2 regions of the Pseudonocardia sp. ICBG601 genome follow, and region 1 is predicted to be linked to the other one. Evidence: riboswitches for the same ligand, from Rfam matches in the RefSeq annotation. Region 1 holds a riboswitch; the other holds the start of a gene.
What was found. Region 1 has a riboswitch for thiamine pyrophosphate ahead of KPL57_RS09325 (ABC transporter substrate-binding protein). Riboswitches for the same ligand answer to the same signal wherever they lie in the genome.

Region 2: it holds a riboswitch for thiamine pyrophosphate, as region 1 does, so the genes downstream of both, thiO (glycine oxidase ThiO) here and KPL57_RS09325 (ABC transporter substrate-binding protein) in region 1, are expected to answer to the same signal.

The regions. Positions count from the first base shown of each region.
Region 1 covers NZ_JAHLJA010000026.1:29,016-36,581, forward strand. Annotated here, with positions in the region: gene KPL57_RS09305 (hypothetical protein) at 1-53, shown strand, start outside; gene KPL57_RS09310 (choline dehydrogenase) at 160-1,863, opposite strand; gene KPL57_RS09315 (hypothetical protein) at 1,980-2,408, shown strand; gene KPL57_RS09320 (hypothetical protein) at 2,418-3,140, opposite strand; TPP riboswitch at 3,369-3,482, shown strand; gene KPL57_RS09325 (ABC transporter substrate-binding protein) at 3,474-4,499, shown strand; gene KPL57_RS09330 (ABC transporter permease) at 4,496-5,263, shown strand; gene KPL57_RS69510 (ATP-binding cassette domain-containing protein) at 5,260-5,430, shown strand; gene KPL57_RS09335 (ABC transporter ATP-binding protein) at 5,427-5,987, shown strand; partial or broken gene KPL57_RS09340 (sugar ABC transporter substrate-binding protein) at 6,191-7,338, shown strand; gene KPL57_RS09345 (ATP-binding cassette domain-containing protein) at 7,413-7,566, shown strand, end outside.
Region 2 covers NZ_JAHLJA010000148.1:220,552-228,117, reverse strand. Annotated here, with positions in the region: gene thpD (ectoine hydroxylase) at 1-222, shown strand, start outside; gene KPL57_RS30110 (SGNH/GDSL hydrolase family protein) at 202-990, opposite strand; gene KPL57_RS30105 (DUF3159 domain-containing protein) at 1,146-1,814, shown strand; gene KPL57_RS30100 (hypothetical protein) at 2,087-3,292, shown strand; gene thiE (thiamine phosphate synthase) at 3,337-4,038, opposite strand; TPP riboswitch at 4,069-4,177, shown strand; gene thiO (glycine oxidase ThiO) at 4,175-5,347, shown strand; gene thiS (sulfur carrier protein ThiS) at 5,347-5,547, shown strand; gene KPL57_RS30080 (thiazole synthase) at 5,550-6,320, shown strand; gene KPL57_RS30075 (gamma carbonic anhydrase family protein) at 6,367-6,888, opposite strand; gene KPL57_RS30070 (hypothetical protein) at 6,986-7,566, opposite strand, start outside.

The DNA of each region.
Region 1 (7,566 bases):
CCCACGCCGAGAAGCTGCGTGAGTCCGGGGTGCAGGTGCAGACCGGGGAGTGACGCCCGGGGCCGCCGCGGCCCCACACACAGACCCGCGAACGGGGCGGGGATCCGATCGGATCCCCGCCCCGTTCGGCATGTCGGGGGTGTCAGGAGGTCGGGCGCCTCAGGATGCCGGCGCGAACGGCTCCTGTCCGGAGCCCGTGCCCTCGTGCGTCCCGGCCCGCCGCGACGGCGCCGGGTCGGCGGGCAGCGGGGTCGCGCCGGTGACGATGTCGGCGGCCCGCTCTGCCACCGCCACCACGGGGCCGTAGGTGTTGGCGTTGGGCGCGTCCGGGAAGATCGACGCGTCGACGACCCGCAGGCCCTCGGTGCCGTGCACCTGCAGCGTCGACGGGTCCACGACGGCGTCGGCGTCGGTGCCCATCCGCGCGGTGCTGGTCGGGTGCAGCCCGTTCTGGGCGCGCCGGGACACCCAGTCGAGGATCTCGGCGTCGGAGCGGACGGCCTCCCCGGGGAAGGTCTCCCCGGCGTCGAGGTCGGCGAACGCCGGCTGGTTCAGGATCTCCCTGGCCAGGCCGACGGCCTCCACCCAGCGACGCCGGTCGCCGTCGGTGACCAGGTAGTTCTGCACCAGGCGCGGCGGGACCGCGGTGTCGCGGGACACCGCGCGCACCGTCCCCCGGACGTCGCCCGCCATCACCGAGACGTGCATCTCGTAGCCGTGCCCGACCGGCGGGACGTCCGGCGCGAAGCGCATCGCGACCGGCGCGAACAGCATCATCACGTCCGGGATGTCCCCGGCCATCGAGGTGGAGGCGAACCCGCCGATCTCGAAGTGGTTGCTCGCCCCGACCCCGGTGCCCGAGACCAGCCAGCGGGCCGCCGCGGCGGGCAGCCGGTGCGGTGCCCGCCGCGGCGCCAGCGAGATCGGCTGGGAGCAGGCGTGCTGCAGGTGCACCGCGAGGTGGTCCTGCAGGTTCGCGCCGACCCCCGGCAGCGCCACCCGGGTCTCGACGCCGATGCCCGCGAGGTGCTCCGGGTCACCGAAACCGGACACCTGGAGCAGCTGCGGTGTCGCGATGGAACCGGCGGCCAGGATCGTCTCGCCGGCGTCGACGTCGCGGATGGTGCCGTCGGAGGCGCGGTAGCGGACCCCGATGACCCGGGTGCCGCGGGCGTCGGTGCGCAGCGCGCGGACCAGGGCGCCAGTGCGCACGGTCAGGTTGGGCCGGGAGCCGGCGACCGGGTGCAGCCACGCGTCGGTGGCCGAGAAGCGGCGCCCGCGCGAGATCGTGCGTTCGGTGCGGGAGAAGCCCTCCTGGACCGGACCGTTCGTCGAGTCGACCAGCGCGTGCCCGGCCTGCTGGGCCGCGGCCAGGAACGCCGCGTTCAGCGGGCCGGCCGCCGGGGCCTGCTCGAGGATCTGCGGGCCGTGGCCGCCGTCGGGCAGCGGGGTGCCGTGCTCGGAGGTCCGACGCTCCAGGCGGCGGAAGTAGGGCAGCAGGTGGGCCGAGCTCCACTGCTCGCAGCCGGGCAGGCGGGACCAGCGGTCGTAGTCGCCCGGGTGGGCCCGCTGGTAGACCATCCCGTTGATGCTGCTGCTGCCGCCCAGGACCTTCCCGCGCGGGACGGCGATCCGGCGCCCGGCCAGACCCGACTCGGGCTCGGTGACGTAGCACCAGTCGTAGCGCGGGTTGCCCCACGCCTTGGACAGCGCGGCGGGCATCCGGATGATCGGGTCCCAGCGGTGGTCGGGGCGGCCCGCCTCGAGCATCAGCACCCGGCGTGTGGGATCCTCCGTGAGCCGCGAGGCCAGCACCGCCCCCGCGGATCCTCCGCCGACGATGACGACGTCGTACCGGCCCATTCGCGTCCTCCACACGTACTGTCGGGATTGCCCTGTTCGAGGGAGCAACCCCCTTGCGTGGATCACGGTACGCCGCGGCCACCGCCCGTCGTCGCCGCCCCCGTACGCTCGACGGCGTGACGACGACCGAGCGTGGTGCGGACGACGGAGCGGACCTCCGCGACCGGCCCGCGGACGACGCCGACACCGCGTTGGCCGCCCTCGCGGCCCAGCTGGACGCGTCGGTCGCCGCGCTGTCCTCGGCCCGCCTACGGGTGGCCGAGCTGCAGGAACTGCGGGCGCAGGGGCTGAGCTGGCGGGAGATCGTCCCGCGCGAGGCACGGCTGCTGATCGTCGAGACCCTCACCCGCACCCTCGACGGCCTGGGCGCCGTGGGTGGCAGGTTCCGCCGTGAGGAGGCCGTCGCGCTGCACGGCGAGGGCGAGTCGATCGCCGGGATCGGCAGGCTGTTCGGGGTCAGCCGCCAGCGCGCGTCGGCCTACCTGCAGGAGCACCAGCAGCTCCTCGAACGGGGCGCGGCCCGCGAGGACCGGCCGGAGACCTGACCCCGGGGATCAGGTCTGGTCGCGCCGGCGGTGCCGGGCCTGCCGCTGGGCGGGCACCCGCGGCGCCACCGGTGCCGCGGGGGAGCGGCGGGCCGCCGGGATCAGCGCGGTGCGGTCGACCGCGTCGGACTGCTCGGGCACCGCGGACGCCGCGGTGCCCAGCTGCAGCCGGGCCAGCTCGCGGACGTCGGTGAGCCGGGCCGCGAGTGCGGTGACCACCGGCGCCAGCGCGACGACCAGCCGCTCGCCCAGCGGGTCGTCGGGCCCGCCCCGGGCGAACAGCTGCAGGGCGCCCGCGGTACGCCCGGCGACCGGGACCGGCACCGACAGCGAGCGGACCAGGCCGCAGTCGGCCGCGGCCGCGGCCAGCTCGGGCGGCCCGGTCCGGGTCAGGTCCGGCGTGGTCAGGGTGCGGTCGCCGCGCTCGGCGGCGGGGCCCGGCCCGGCGTCGGCCCGGCGCTGCAGCTCGCCCAGGCGCAGGGCGGCGGTGTCGGACCCGAAGACCCGCCGGGCCTCGGCGTCGCGGGGGTCGGCGGGCTCGCGCAGCAGCAGCGCCGCACCTCCGACCCGGGCGGCGGGCACCAGTGCGACGCAGATCCCGGACAGCATCGCGGCGACGTCCGCGTGCGCGACGGAGACGGAACCGGCCTGCAACGCGACCCGCACCAGGGCGGGTGCCGGGTCGGGCATCGGCCGCCCGGTCGTGCCGGAGGTCCAGAGCGAGGCCGCCATCTCGTCCCTTCCGCGTCAGCTCCCGCGAGCGAGGTCCGTGACACAGCGTCGCGGGTGTGGTGGGTGAGGATAACGATCGTGGTCACCGCCGCGGACGGCGGCTCGCCCGGCGCGTCCGACCGATCACCGCAGGTGACCGAAGTCGCGGCTCCGGTGACGGGGGGTGTCCGAACGGCGCGGTGCGACCGACGTCGCCCCGGCGGGACCGGGCGGGCCGCGTAAGGTCTCCGGACGTACCGCGGGAGCCCGCGCACCGAGGCTGAGAGGGCGGCAGGACCGGCCGCCGACCGTTCGAACCTGATCCGGGTCACACCGGCGTAGGGAGGCCGCTCCGTGCTGTCACGTGCTCTCCGTCCACTGGCCGTCGTGCTGGCGCTCGCGCTCGCCCTGTCCGGCTGCGCCGCGGGCGACGGCTCCGGGGCCGCGGCCGGGGGCGGGCCGATCCGCGTCGCGCTGGACTGGACGCCGAACACCAACCACATCGGGCTGTTCGCCGCCCAGCAGGCGGGCTACTTCCGCGACGCCGGCCTCGACGTCGAGTTCCTGCCCTACAACCAGACCTCGCCGGACACCCTGGTCGGCTCCGGCGCCGCGGACTTCGGCATCGGCTTCCAGGACTCGTTCACCTTCTCCAGGGCCGCGGGTGCCGACATCACCTCGGTCATGGCGATCCTGCAGCACTGGGCCACCGAGATCGCCGTGCGCGCCGACCGGTCCGACCTCACGCGGCCGCGCGACCTGGACGGGAAGGTCTACGCCGGGTTCGGCGGGCCCGGCGAGAACCAGAAGATGCAGGCCGTGATCCGGGCCGACGGCGGGCGCGGAGACTTCCGCACCGAGGTGCTGTCCACCGCCGCCTACGAGGCGCTCTACTCGGGGCAGGCCGACTTCACCGAGCCGTTCGTCAACGTCGAGGGGATCGAGGCACAGCTGCGGGGCGAGCCGATCCGTACCTTCCGCTACACCGACTACGGCTTCCCGGACTCCTACAACGTGCTGCTGCTGGGCAACTCGACCTGGCTGCGGGACAACCCGGACACCGCCCGCAGGTTCGTGCAGGCCGTCCAGAAGGGCTACGCGCTGGCCGCACAGGACCCGGCGACGGCGGCGCGGATGCTGAAGGAGGCCAACCCCGGCGCGTTCACCTCCGACGAGCTGGTCGACCGGGGCGCGCAGATGCTCAGTGAGCGCTTCCTGCGCGACGCGCGGGGCCGCGTGGGGTTCCAGACCCCGCAGCAGTGGGCCGGCTTCTCCGGGTTCCTCTACGACACCGGCACCGTCGCGGGGCCGGACGGGGCCCCGGTGCGGCAGAAGCCGGACTTCTCGACCTGGTTCACCAACGACTACCTGGCACCGTGACCCGTCGGCTGTGGCCGGCCGTCGCGCTGGTGACCGCGTTGCTGCTCACCTGGCAGGTCGCGGTCACCGTCGCCGGCACCCGGCCCCAGGTGCTGCCCTCGCCGCTGCGGGTGGTCGAGCAGGGCTGGGCGTTCCGGGCCGAGCTCTGGGCGAACACCCTCCCGACGGTCCAGGTGACGCTGATCGGGTTCACCGTCTCGATGGCGCTGGCCTGGGCCGCGGCGGTCGCGGTGGACTTCTCGCCCTGGCTGCGGCGGGCGCTGACCCCCCTCCTGGTGGCCTCGCAGACGCTGCCGGTGGTCGCGATCGCCCCGCTGCTCATCATCTGGTTCGGTTTCGGCCTGCTGCCGAAGGTGCTGGTCATCGCGCTGGTGACGTTCTTCCCGGTGGCGGTCGGGCTGATCGAGGGCTTCGCCGCGACCGACCGCGCCGCGACCGCCCTGCTGCGGTCGATGGGTGCCTCGCGCTGGCAGCGGTTCCGCTACGTGCGGTTGCCGGGGGCGCTGCCGTCGTTCTTCACGGCGCTGCGGATCGCGATCACCTACGCGGTGACCGGGGCGATCTTCGCCGAGTACGTCGGCGCCCGGGCCGGCCTGGGGATCTTCATGCAGCTCCAGAAGAACCAGTTCCGCACCGACCTGGTGCTCGCCGCGGTCGGTGTCACCGCCGTGCTGTCGGTGACGTTGTTCGCACTGACCTTCCTGCTCCAGCGCCTGGTCACGCCCTGGTACGTGGCCGACCACGACGGGGGAGGTGCGCGGTGAAGGTCGTGGTGCGCGACCTGTCGGTGTCCTACGGCGACCTGCCGGTGCTGTCCGGGGTGAGCCTGGACGTCGCGCCGGGGGAGTTCGTGTCGCTCGTCGGGCCGTCGGGATGCGGCAAGTCGACGCTGTTCGGGGCCCTGGCGGGCATCCTCGACGGGCGACGGTGACCGGCGACATCGAGGTCGACGGCGGCCCGGTGCGCGGTGCCCCGTTCGGTCTGATGCCCCAGCAGGACCTGCTGTTCCCGTGGCGCACGGTCCTCGACAACACCGCCCTCGGGCTGGAGGTCGCCCGCGTGCCGCGCCGCGAGGCCCGCGAGCGCGCCCGCGCGCTGTTCGAGCCGTTCGGGCTGGCCGGCTTCGAGGACGCCCGCCCGGGCGAGCTCTCGGGCGGCATGCGTCAGCGCGCGGCGCTGCTGCGCACCGTCGTCGCGGGCCGGCAGGTGCTGCTGCTCGACGAGCCGTTCGGCGCGCTGGATGCACTCACCCGGACCGCGATGCAGGACTGGCTGGAGTCGGTGCGCGCCCGCTACGGCTGGACGACGGTCCTGATCACCCACGACGTGCGGGAGGCGGCCCTGCTCTCGGACCGGGTGCTGGTGTTCTCGCCGCGCCCGGCGACGGTGGTGCGGGAGCTCGTCGTCGACGCCGGGCGTCCGCGCAGCCGTACCGACCCGGCGCTGGCCGCGGTCGAGGCGGACCTGCTGGACACCCTGCGCGGCTGAGGCAGGGCCGGCGTTCCGGCGCTCCGGATCGTGCCCGAGGGCAACAAAGTAGGCGTTCGTGACCGGATCGTGATGACGAAACGGGAACTGTCTCGATTCAGAAGGCTGTTGCGGAGCCGGTTCCGCCCAATACGTTGGCGCTCGCAACATTCACCCGTTCGTGATCATGCGAGCGGTCCACAACGTCGTGGAGGGAGACCCCGATGGGGGCACGGAACACGGGGCGCGGTCCCCGGCTGCGTCGGGCGGTCGCGGCGGCGGGCCTCGGCCTGCTGCTGGCCGTCGCGGGCTGCGGACAGAACAGCGCGGGCGGCGGCGACGACACCGCCGGCGGTGGCTCCGGCGGGTCCGGCGGCGGGGTGAAGGTCGGGGTGATCCTCCCCGAGACCGACTCCTCGGCCCGCTGGGAGGGCTTCGACAAGCCCATGCTGGACGCGGCGCTGCGCGCCGAGGGCATGGACCCCGACATCCAGAACGCCCAGGGCGACGAGCAGAAGTTCTCCACCCTGGCCGACGGCATGATCTCCAGCGGTGTCAAGGTCATGATCATCGCCTCGATCAGCAGCGACGGCGGCACCGCCGTCGCCCAGAAGGCGAAGGCCCAGGGCATCCCGGTCATCGACTACGACCGGCTCAACCTCGGCGGCGTCAGCGACTACTACGTCTCCTTCGACAACGAGAAGGTCGGCGCCCTGCAGGGCGAGGGCCTGGTCCAGGGCATCGGCAACAAGCCGGGCGCCCAGGTCATCGAGATCGAGGGCGCGCCGACCGACAACAACGCGACCCTGTTCTACAACGGCCAGCAGACCGTGCTGAAGCCCAAGTACGAGTCCGGGGCCTGAAGCTCGTGCAGAGCCAGAAGATCGACAAGTGGGACAACCAGGTCGGCGGCACCACCTTCGAGCAGATCCTCACCGGCAACGGCGGCAAGGTCGACGGCGTCGTCGCCGCCAACGACGGCCTCGCCGGCGCCATCGTCACGGTGCTGGCCAAGTACGGCCTGAACGGCAAGGTCGTGGTCACCGGCCAGGACGCCACCGCCGACGGGCTCGCCGCGATCCTGCGCGGGGACCAGTACATGACGGTGTTCAAGCCGATCGAGCAGGAGGCGCAGGCCGCCGCGAAGCTCGCCGGTGCCCTGGCCAAGGGCGACACCGCGGCCGCCGACGGCGTCGCCACCCAGACGGTCGAGGACCCGAAGGGCAACCGTGACGTCAAGTCGCTGCTGCTCGAGCCGCAGCTGATCACCAAGGACTCGGTCAAGAAGGTCACCGACGCCGGCTACGTCAAGGCCTCGGAGATCTGCAACGCCGAGACCCAGGCCGCCTGCGGCCAGCTCGGCATCAAGTAGGACCCGCAGCCGGTCCGGGCCGCGGCGGTGATCCCGCCGCGGCCCGGCCGGCGCCCACGTGGAAGGTGCCCGAAGTGGCCGACCCCATCCTCTCCCTGCGCGGTGTGTCCAAGAGCTTCGGCGCCGTGCAGGTCCTGCACGACGTCGACCTGACCGTGCGCGCCGGCGAGGTCACCGCGCTCGTCGGCGACAACGGCGCGGGAAAGTCCACCCTGGTCAAGTGCGTCG
Region 2 (7,566 bases), on a different contig from region 1:
GAGGCGGGCGGCGCCACGTTCTTCGACTCCAACTGCATGCACGGGTCGGGGGACAACATCACCCCGTACCCGCGCTCGAACATCTTCCTGGTGTTCAACAGCGTCGAGAACGCCTGCGTGGCGCCGTTCTCCGCCCCGCGGCCGCGGCCGTCCCACATCGCCGCCCGGGACCGTTCCCCGGTGCGCCGAGCGGTCCCGCGCTCAGGCGCCCTGGAGGGGTGAGAGCTCCGGGCGCTTGGGCCGGTAGTCGTCCCACGTGTGCGTGCCGCGCAGCCTCCTGCGCAGGTACGGCATCACGTGGTGGGTGACCCACCGCAGGTCCTCGGCCTGGCGCGCGGTCCAGGGGGCCGGCCCGCCCTCGGGCTCCGGCCACGGCCCACGCCAGTCCGGGGCCTGCTCGCCGAGGGTCTCCAGCACCCGCCAGGCGACCCGCTCGTGCGCGTGCGGGACCAGGTGCAGCCGGTCCGGCCCCCAGGCCCGCGGGTCGGCGAGGCAATCCATCGCCCACAGGTCGACGACGCGGCAGCCGTGCCGTTCGGCGGCGGCCCGCATGTCCTCGTTGTAGCAGGCGATCCGGCCGCGCAGCCTGCGGATGAACGGGTGCATCCGGCGCAGGTCGAAGCCGGTGAAGATGAGCACCTCGGCGCCGGTCGCGACCAGCCTGCCGAGCGCGGCGTCGAAGCGGGCGGCGAGGTCGTCGACGTCGCAGGACCAGCCGATGATGTCGTTGCCGCCCGCGCAGAAGGTGACCAGGTCGGGGCGCATCCGTTCGGCGACCGGGATCTGCTCGTCGACGATCTGGTCCAGCACCTTCCCGCGCACGGCGAGGTTGGCGTAGCCGAAGCCGGGGCGGCGGTGGGCGAGGGTCTCGGCGACGCGGTCGGCCCAGCCGCGGGCCCGGCCGTCGGGGGTGAGGTCGTCGAGCCCCTCGGTGAAACTGTCGCCGATCGCGACGTAGCTCCGGTGCTGTGCGTGCCTCTGCTGGTGCATCGACACGGCCCCCCTCTCGTCCCCGGTCCTCCGCGTGCCTTGTCTGTTGTTCACCGCAACGATGTCCGGTGTTACGCCGATGATCACCCTGTTCCGGGCTGTCCGCCAATCGGATCCCGTCGACCCGGCGCGCGGGATAGGGCACCCTTAGCGGGGTGACGTCCGATCGCGCTCCGCACACCGCGTCCCGGGAGGACCCGAGGCTCGCCGAACTGCTCGGTGGCCGGGCCGGTGCCGTGGACGCCTCGATACCGGTGGTCGCGTTCGTGCTCGCCTGGGTGGTCGCGGGGGCGGCGGGGTCGGCGTTCCCGATCAACTGGGGGGCCGGCGCGGCGATCGTCGCGGGGGCCGTCGTGGCCGGGTGGCGGCTGTACCGGGGCCGGCGGCCGCGGGCGGTGCTGTTCGGGCTGGCCGGGGTCGTCGTCGCGGCCGGGATCGCGCTGGTGACCGGGCGGGCGTCGGACTTCTTCCTGGTTCAGATCGTGTCCAACGTCGGCAGCGCGCTGGCCTGGGCGATCTCGATCGTCGTGCGGTGGCCGCTGCTGGGGGTCGTCGTCGGCGGGCTGCTGGGACAGCGCACGAGGTGGCGGCGCGATCCGGACCTGCTCCGCGGGTACCAGCGGGCGTCCTGGGCGTGGGTGGCGCAGTACGTCCTACGGCTGTCGGTCTTCCTCCCGTTGTGGGCGGCCGACCAGGTCGTGCTCCTGGGTGTCGCGCGGACCGTGCTGAGCCCGGTGCTGGTCGGGCTGAGCGTGCTCGTGTCGTGGCCGTTGCTGCGTACGGCCCTGCCGGCCGATCACCCGGGCATCCGTCACCCCCGGTGACAGGCCCTGACACCTCGTAGCGCTAGAATCGTGATCTTCCCGTGACCTTCGCTCGGTCGTGTGAAGGTCACCACTTCGGGTGATCGTCCGGCGCAATCGTGGCCTCCCGGACGTTCCCCCGGGGCGAGCCGCCGCACCGACGATCACTGCAAGGAGCCATGCCACACCAGCGCCCCCCGGAGCCCGGCTTCGGCGACGCCCCCCGTGGCGTCCCCGGCCCGGCCCGTCCCCCCGCCCAGCCGTCCGCTCCCCGACCCGGTACCGGTCGCCCGGTGGCCGCCCCCGACGCCCCGCGGCTGCCCCGCCAGCGCACCGCGCACCCGCCCCGCACGCACGGCGGCCGGGTCCCGCAGCCGCCGTCGGGCGCCGTCCGCGGACGGACCACGCAGACCCCGCCCGGTGGCCGTCCGGTGAACCCGGTCGTGCCCGGGCCGGGCGTGCCGGATGGGACCCCGCCCGGCGGGCGTCCGCGCACCCGGGTGCTGCCGCCCGCGTCGGACACGACCCGCGCGGCCGGTCCCGGCGGTCCGGTGGGCCCGGTCGGCGGTGGACCGAACGGGCCCGGTGGGTCCGGAGGCTCGGGCGGGTCCGGTGACGGCTCCGGCGACGCCTCGTCGGACACCACGAAGGCGAGCGGCCTCAAGGCCGACCTCAGCCCGACGAAGATCGCAGCCGGCGCCGGCGCGGCGATCGTCACAGCGGTGCTCGGCTCGTTCCTCGGCGCGGTCGGCACGGTGATCGGCGCGGCGCTCGGCTCGATCATCTCGACGCTGGCCACCACGCTGTTCACCCGCTCGCTCGAGGTCAGCAAGGACAAGGCACTCGAGCTGAAGGACAAGGCGACCCGGCGCGGCAAGGGCGTCGCCGAGGGCACCGCTGTCGCCGCGCAGAACGGTGCCGGCCACGGTCTCGCCGGGCCCACCGGCGAGGAGACGGTGCTGCTGGACCCGTGGCAGACACCCGGCGGCACCACCCGCGCCGCCGGAGCGGGCCACGGCCGGTTCCGCCGGGTCCGGGTCACCCGCAAGACGGTGATCGTGTCCGCGGTGCTCGGCGTCGTCACCTTCGCGGTGTCGATGTTCCTGATCTCCGGCATCGAGTTCGTGAAGGGCTCGTCGCTGTCCGGCTCGTCCGGGACCTCGGTGAGCAACGTCGTCCGCGGCGGTGCTCCCCCCGCCCAGCAGGAGAACGACCGGGGCGAGGGCTCCGGGGGCGACTCGTCGACGTCGTCGTCGAGCTCGACCTCCACCGAGGAGTCGGGGACCAGCACGTCGGAGTCGTCGACCAGCACCCGTGACCGGGACTCCGGTCAGGACGGCTCGGGCTCGTCGAACCCGCTGCAGGACGGGCTGAACCGGGTCCTGCCGACCCAGCAGCCGGGCTCCGGCCAGTCGGGTCAGGACTCGGGCGGGCAGAACTCCGGCGGCCAGGGCTCGGGCAACCAGGGCTCGGGCCAGGGGTCCGGCACGCAGAACTGACCCGCGTGCCCGCGGCGCCGGATCCCGGCGCCGCGGGGCCGGGCTCAGCGCAGACGGGCCCGAAGCGCCGCCGCGGCCGCGCGCGGGTCCTCGGCCTCGGTGATCGCCCGGACGACGACGATCCGGTCCGCACCGGCGTCGAGGACCTCGTCGAGGCGGTCGCCGTCGATGCCCCCGATCGCGAACCACGGCCGCGCCGGGGCCCGTCCGGCGACCGTGCGCACCAGGTCCAGGCCGGGTGCCGGGCGTCCCGGCTTGCTCGGGGTCGGCCAGCACGGGCCGACGCAGAAGTAGTCGACGCCGTCCTCGTCGGCGGCGGTCAGGGTCTCGGCGGGGCTGTGCGAGGACCGGCCGACGAGCACGTCGTCGCCGACGACCCGGCGCGCCCACGCCACCGGCAGGTCGTCCTGGCCGAGGTGCAGCACGTCGGCGCCCGCGGCGAGCGCGACGTCGGCGCGGTCGTTCACCGCGAGCAGCGCGCCGTGCCGGCGGCAGGCGTCGGCGAGCACCTCCAGTGCGGCGAGCTCGGCGCTCGCCTCCAGCGGCCCGTCGGGCCCGCCCTTGTCCCGCAGCTGGACGATGTCGACCCCGCCGGCGAGCGCGGCGTCGGCGAACTCCGCCAGGTCACCGCGCGCGGTGCGGGCGTCGGTGCACAGGTAGAGACGGGCGTCGGTGAGGCCGTCGAGCCGGGCGCGCCGGGTGTCGCCGGTGCCGGGACGGGTATCGGTGTCGGACACGGCTCGCAGGCTACGGCGTAGCCTGGGCCCCGGACGACGACGAACCACGGGAGCCCGGACAGCGGGCTGAGAGGGGATCCGCGACGCGGTCCCGACCGTCGAACCTGATCCGGGTCATGCCGGCGCAGGGAGTGAGGTGGATCCGATGAGCGCGAGTGCCGGACGGCTGGTCGTCGCGGGTGCGGGGGCCGTCGGCCTGTCCGTCGCCCGCGCGGCGGCCCGCGACGGCTGGTCGGTGACGGTGTTCGATCCGGCCCCCGGCCGCGGCGCGTCCTGGGTGGCCGGCGGGATGCTCGCCCCGGTCACCGAGGCCTGGCCCGGCGAGGAGGACCTGCTCGCCCTCGGGCTGGACTCGGTCGCACGCTGGCCGGAGTTCGCCGCGGCCCTGTCCGCCGACGCCGGCACCGACGCCGGGCTGCACCCGGAGGGCACCGTCGTCGCCGCGACCGGGTCCGGGGACCGCGCCGAGCTGACCGCGCTCGCGGACTACCTGGAGTCCCTCGGCCGCGACGTGCACCGGCTGACCGGCCGTGAGCTGCGCCGCCTCGAACCCGCGCTGGGCCCGGAGGTCCGCGGCGGCCTGTCGGTGCCCGACGACCCGTCGGTGGACAACCGGCGGCTGCTCGCCGCACTGGCGACCGCGGCCGGGCGGGCCGGGGTCGTCGTCTCCGACCGCGGGGTCGCGCGCGTGCTCGACGACGGCGTCCGTGTCACCGGCGTGCGGCTCGCGGACGGGACCGAGGTCGCGGCGGACGCGGTCGTCGTCGCGGCGGGGGCGCACTCGTCGTCGCTGCACCCGGTGCTCGACGGGCTGGTCCGCCCGGTGAAGGGCGAGATCCTGCGGCTGACCCGGCGCGCCGGGGCGCTGCCACCGCCGTCGCGGACGGTGCGGGCGCTCGTCGACGGACGGCCGGTCTACGCCGTGCCGAGGACGCTGCCCGGGTACGGCGACCTCGTCGTCGGCGCGACGACGGCGGAGAACGGATTCGACACCGACGTCACCGTCGGCGGGGTGCGCGACCTGCTGCGCGACGCCGAGCGGATCCTGCCCGGTATCGCCGAGTACGCGCTGACCGAGACCGCGGCCGGGCTGCGGCCGGGCAGCCGGGACAACCTGCCGCTGATCGGGCGCACCGGGCCCGACGGGCTGATCGCGGCGACCGGGCACGGCCGCAACGGGATGCTGCTGGTACCGGTGACCGCGGCGGCCGTCGCGGCGCTGCTGCGCGGCGACGACGTGCCGGAACCGGTCCGCGCGGCGGACCCGCGACGGTTCGCCCCGGCCGCCGCCGGGGCACGCGAGGAGGGGAACCACTGATGCGGATCGTGCTGAACGGCGAGCACCGCGACGTCGACGACGGCGCCGACCTCGCCCGGATCCTGGCCGAGGCCGGGCTGCCGGAGCGGGGGATCGCCGTCGCCGTCGACGGGGAGGTCGTGCCGCGTACGTCGTGGGCCGGGCACCGCCCCGCCGACGGCGCGCGGGTCGAGGTCCTGACCGCGGTACAGGGAGGATGAGCATGGCTGTGCAGACCGACAAGCTCGCGTTCGGCGACCACCTGTTCGACTCGCGGCTGGTGATGGGCACCGGTGGTGCCGCGAACCTGGAGATCCTGGAGCGGGCGCTGGTCGCGTCCGGCACCGAGCTGACGACGGTGGCGCTGCGACGCGTCGACGTCGCGGGCGGGACCGGGCTGCTGGACCTGCTGCGCCGCCTCGGGATCGCCGTGCTGCCCAACACCGCGGGCTGCCGGACCGCCGCCGAGGCGGTGCTCACCGCGCGGATGGCGCGCGAGGCGATGGAGACCGACCTGGTGAAGCTGGAGGTCGTCGCCGACGAGACGACCCTGCTGCCCGACCCGGTCGAGCTCCTCGACGCCGCCGAGCAGCTCGTCGACGACGGCTTCACCGTGCTGCCCTACACCAACGACGACCCGATCCTCGCCCGTCGCCTGGAGCAGGTCGGGTGCGCCGCGGTCATGCCGCTGGGCTCGCCGATCGGCACCGGGCTGGGCATCCGCAACCCGCACAACATCGAGATGATCGTGGCCGCCGCCGGCGTGCCGGTCGTGCTCGACGCCGGGATCGGCACCGCCTCCGAGGCGGCGCTGGCGATGGAGCTGGGCTGCGACGCCGTCCTGCTCGCCACCGCGGTCACCCGCGCCGCCGACCCGGAGCGGATGGCGCGCGCGATGCGCCGCGGGGTGGAGGCGGGGTGGGACGCCCGGCACGCCGGCCGGATCCCGCGCCGCTACCGGGCACAGGCGAGCTCCCCCGAACGCGAGGACTGACGGTCCGGCGCGTTCCGCGGAACGCGCCGGAACCGATCGGGAGGCCTCAGGCGGGGGTGACGCCGTCGGCGTGCCGCCGGGCCAGGGCGCGGTAGAAGTCCGGGTTGGTCCGCACCCACCAGCGGGCCTGCTCGGTCAGCTCGCCGCGCTCCTTCGCCGCGGAGCCGAGCATCAGCCGGTCGGCGGGCAGCTCGGAGTTCGGCGCGACCGTCGACCCGGCGGCGACCATCGCGCCCTCGCCGATCCGGGCACCGTCCTGCACGGTGCTGCCGTTCCCGACGACCGCCCGTGCCCCGATCACGGCACCGTGCACCACGCACAGGTGCCCGATCGTGGCGCCCTCGCCGATCTCGGTGACCGGGTCGTCGCCGCCGTGCAGCACCGACCCGTCCTGCACGTTGGCGCCGGCGCGCACGACGATCGGCCCGAGGTCGGCGCGGAGCACGGCGTTGTACCAGATCGAGGCGCCCTCCTCGACGCGTACGTCCCCGACGAGCGTCGCGGTCGGGGCGACGAAGGCGTCCGGGTGCACGGTGGGGGAGAGGCCCTCCAGGGCGAACAGCGGCATGGTCGACAGCTTCGCACCCGCCGCGGTGCCCGTCGGTAACGAGACCGCGTCGTCGCCCGGTCGTTGCGTCCTCGCCCGGTCGTCGTCGTGCCGTCGCTCAGTCGTGCGGGTGCGCGTGCAGGCCCAGGTCGGACAGCTCCAGCGCGGCCAGTGCCGCCACGACGGCGGGGTCCCCGGACCGCCACGCCGCCGCCGGGTCCGGCGCGACCCGGACCAACCGCGACACCGGCACCCGGGACAGCGCCCGCACGGCCAGCAGGTCCGGCGCGGCGGCCCGCGCGGCGACGGCGGCACCGGCCCGCCGGGCGTAGCGCAGCCGCAGCGGCAGCCAGCCGAGCAGCACCGGCAGCAGCATCACCAGCGGGACGACGACCAGCGCCCCCGCCGCGAGGGTGCCGACGGCGTCGCCGAACTCCCGCCCCGCCGCGACGAGCTCGGTGCCCGCCCCCGCGGCCGGATCCAGCGCGCGGGCCAGGTCGGACCCGATGAACGGGATCGCCCCGACCGCCCCGGCGACCCCGGTGAAGGCGTCGGAGACCCGCCCGCCCGCGACGACCAGCGAGTCGCCGGGCCCCCGCAGCGCGGACAGCCCGTCGTGCACGGCCACGCCGGCGGTGACGGCGAGGACCGTCCACAGCAGCGCGACGACGTCGGCGACGACCTGGCGGGCGATCCGGT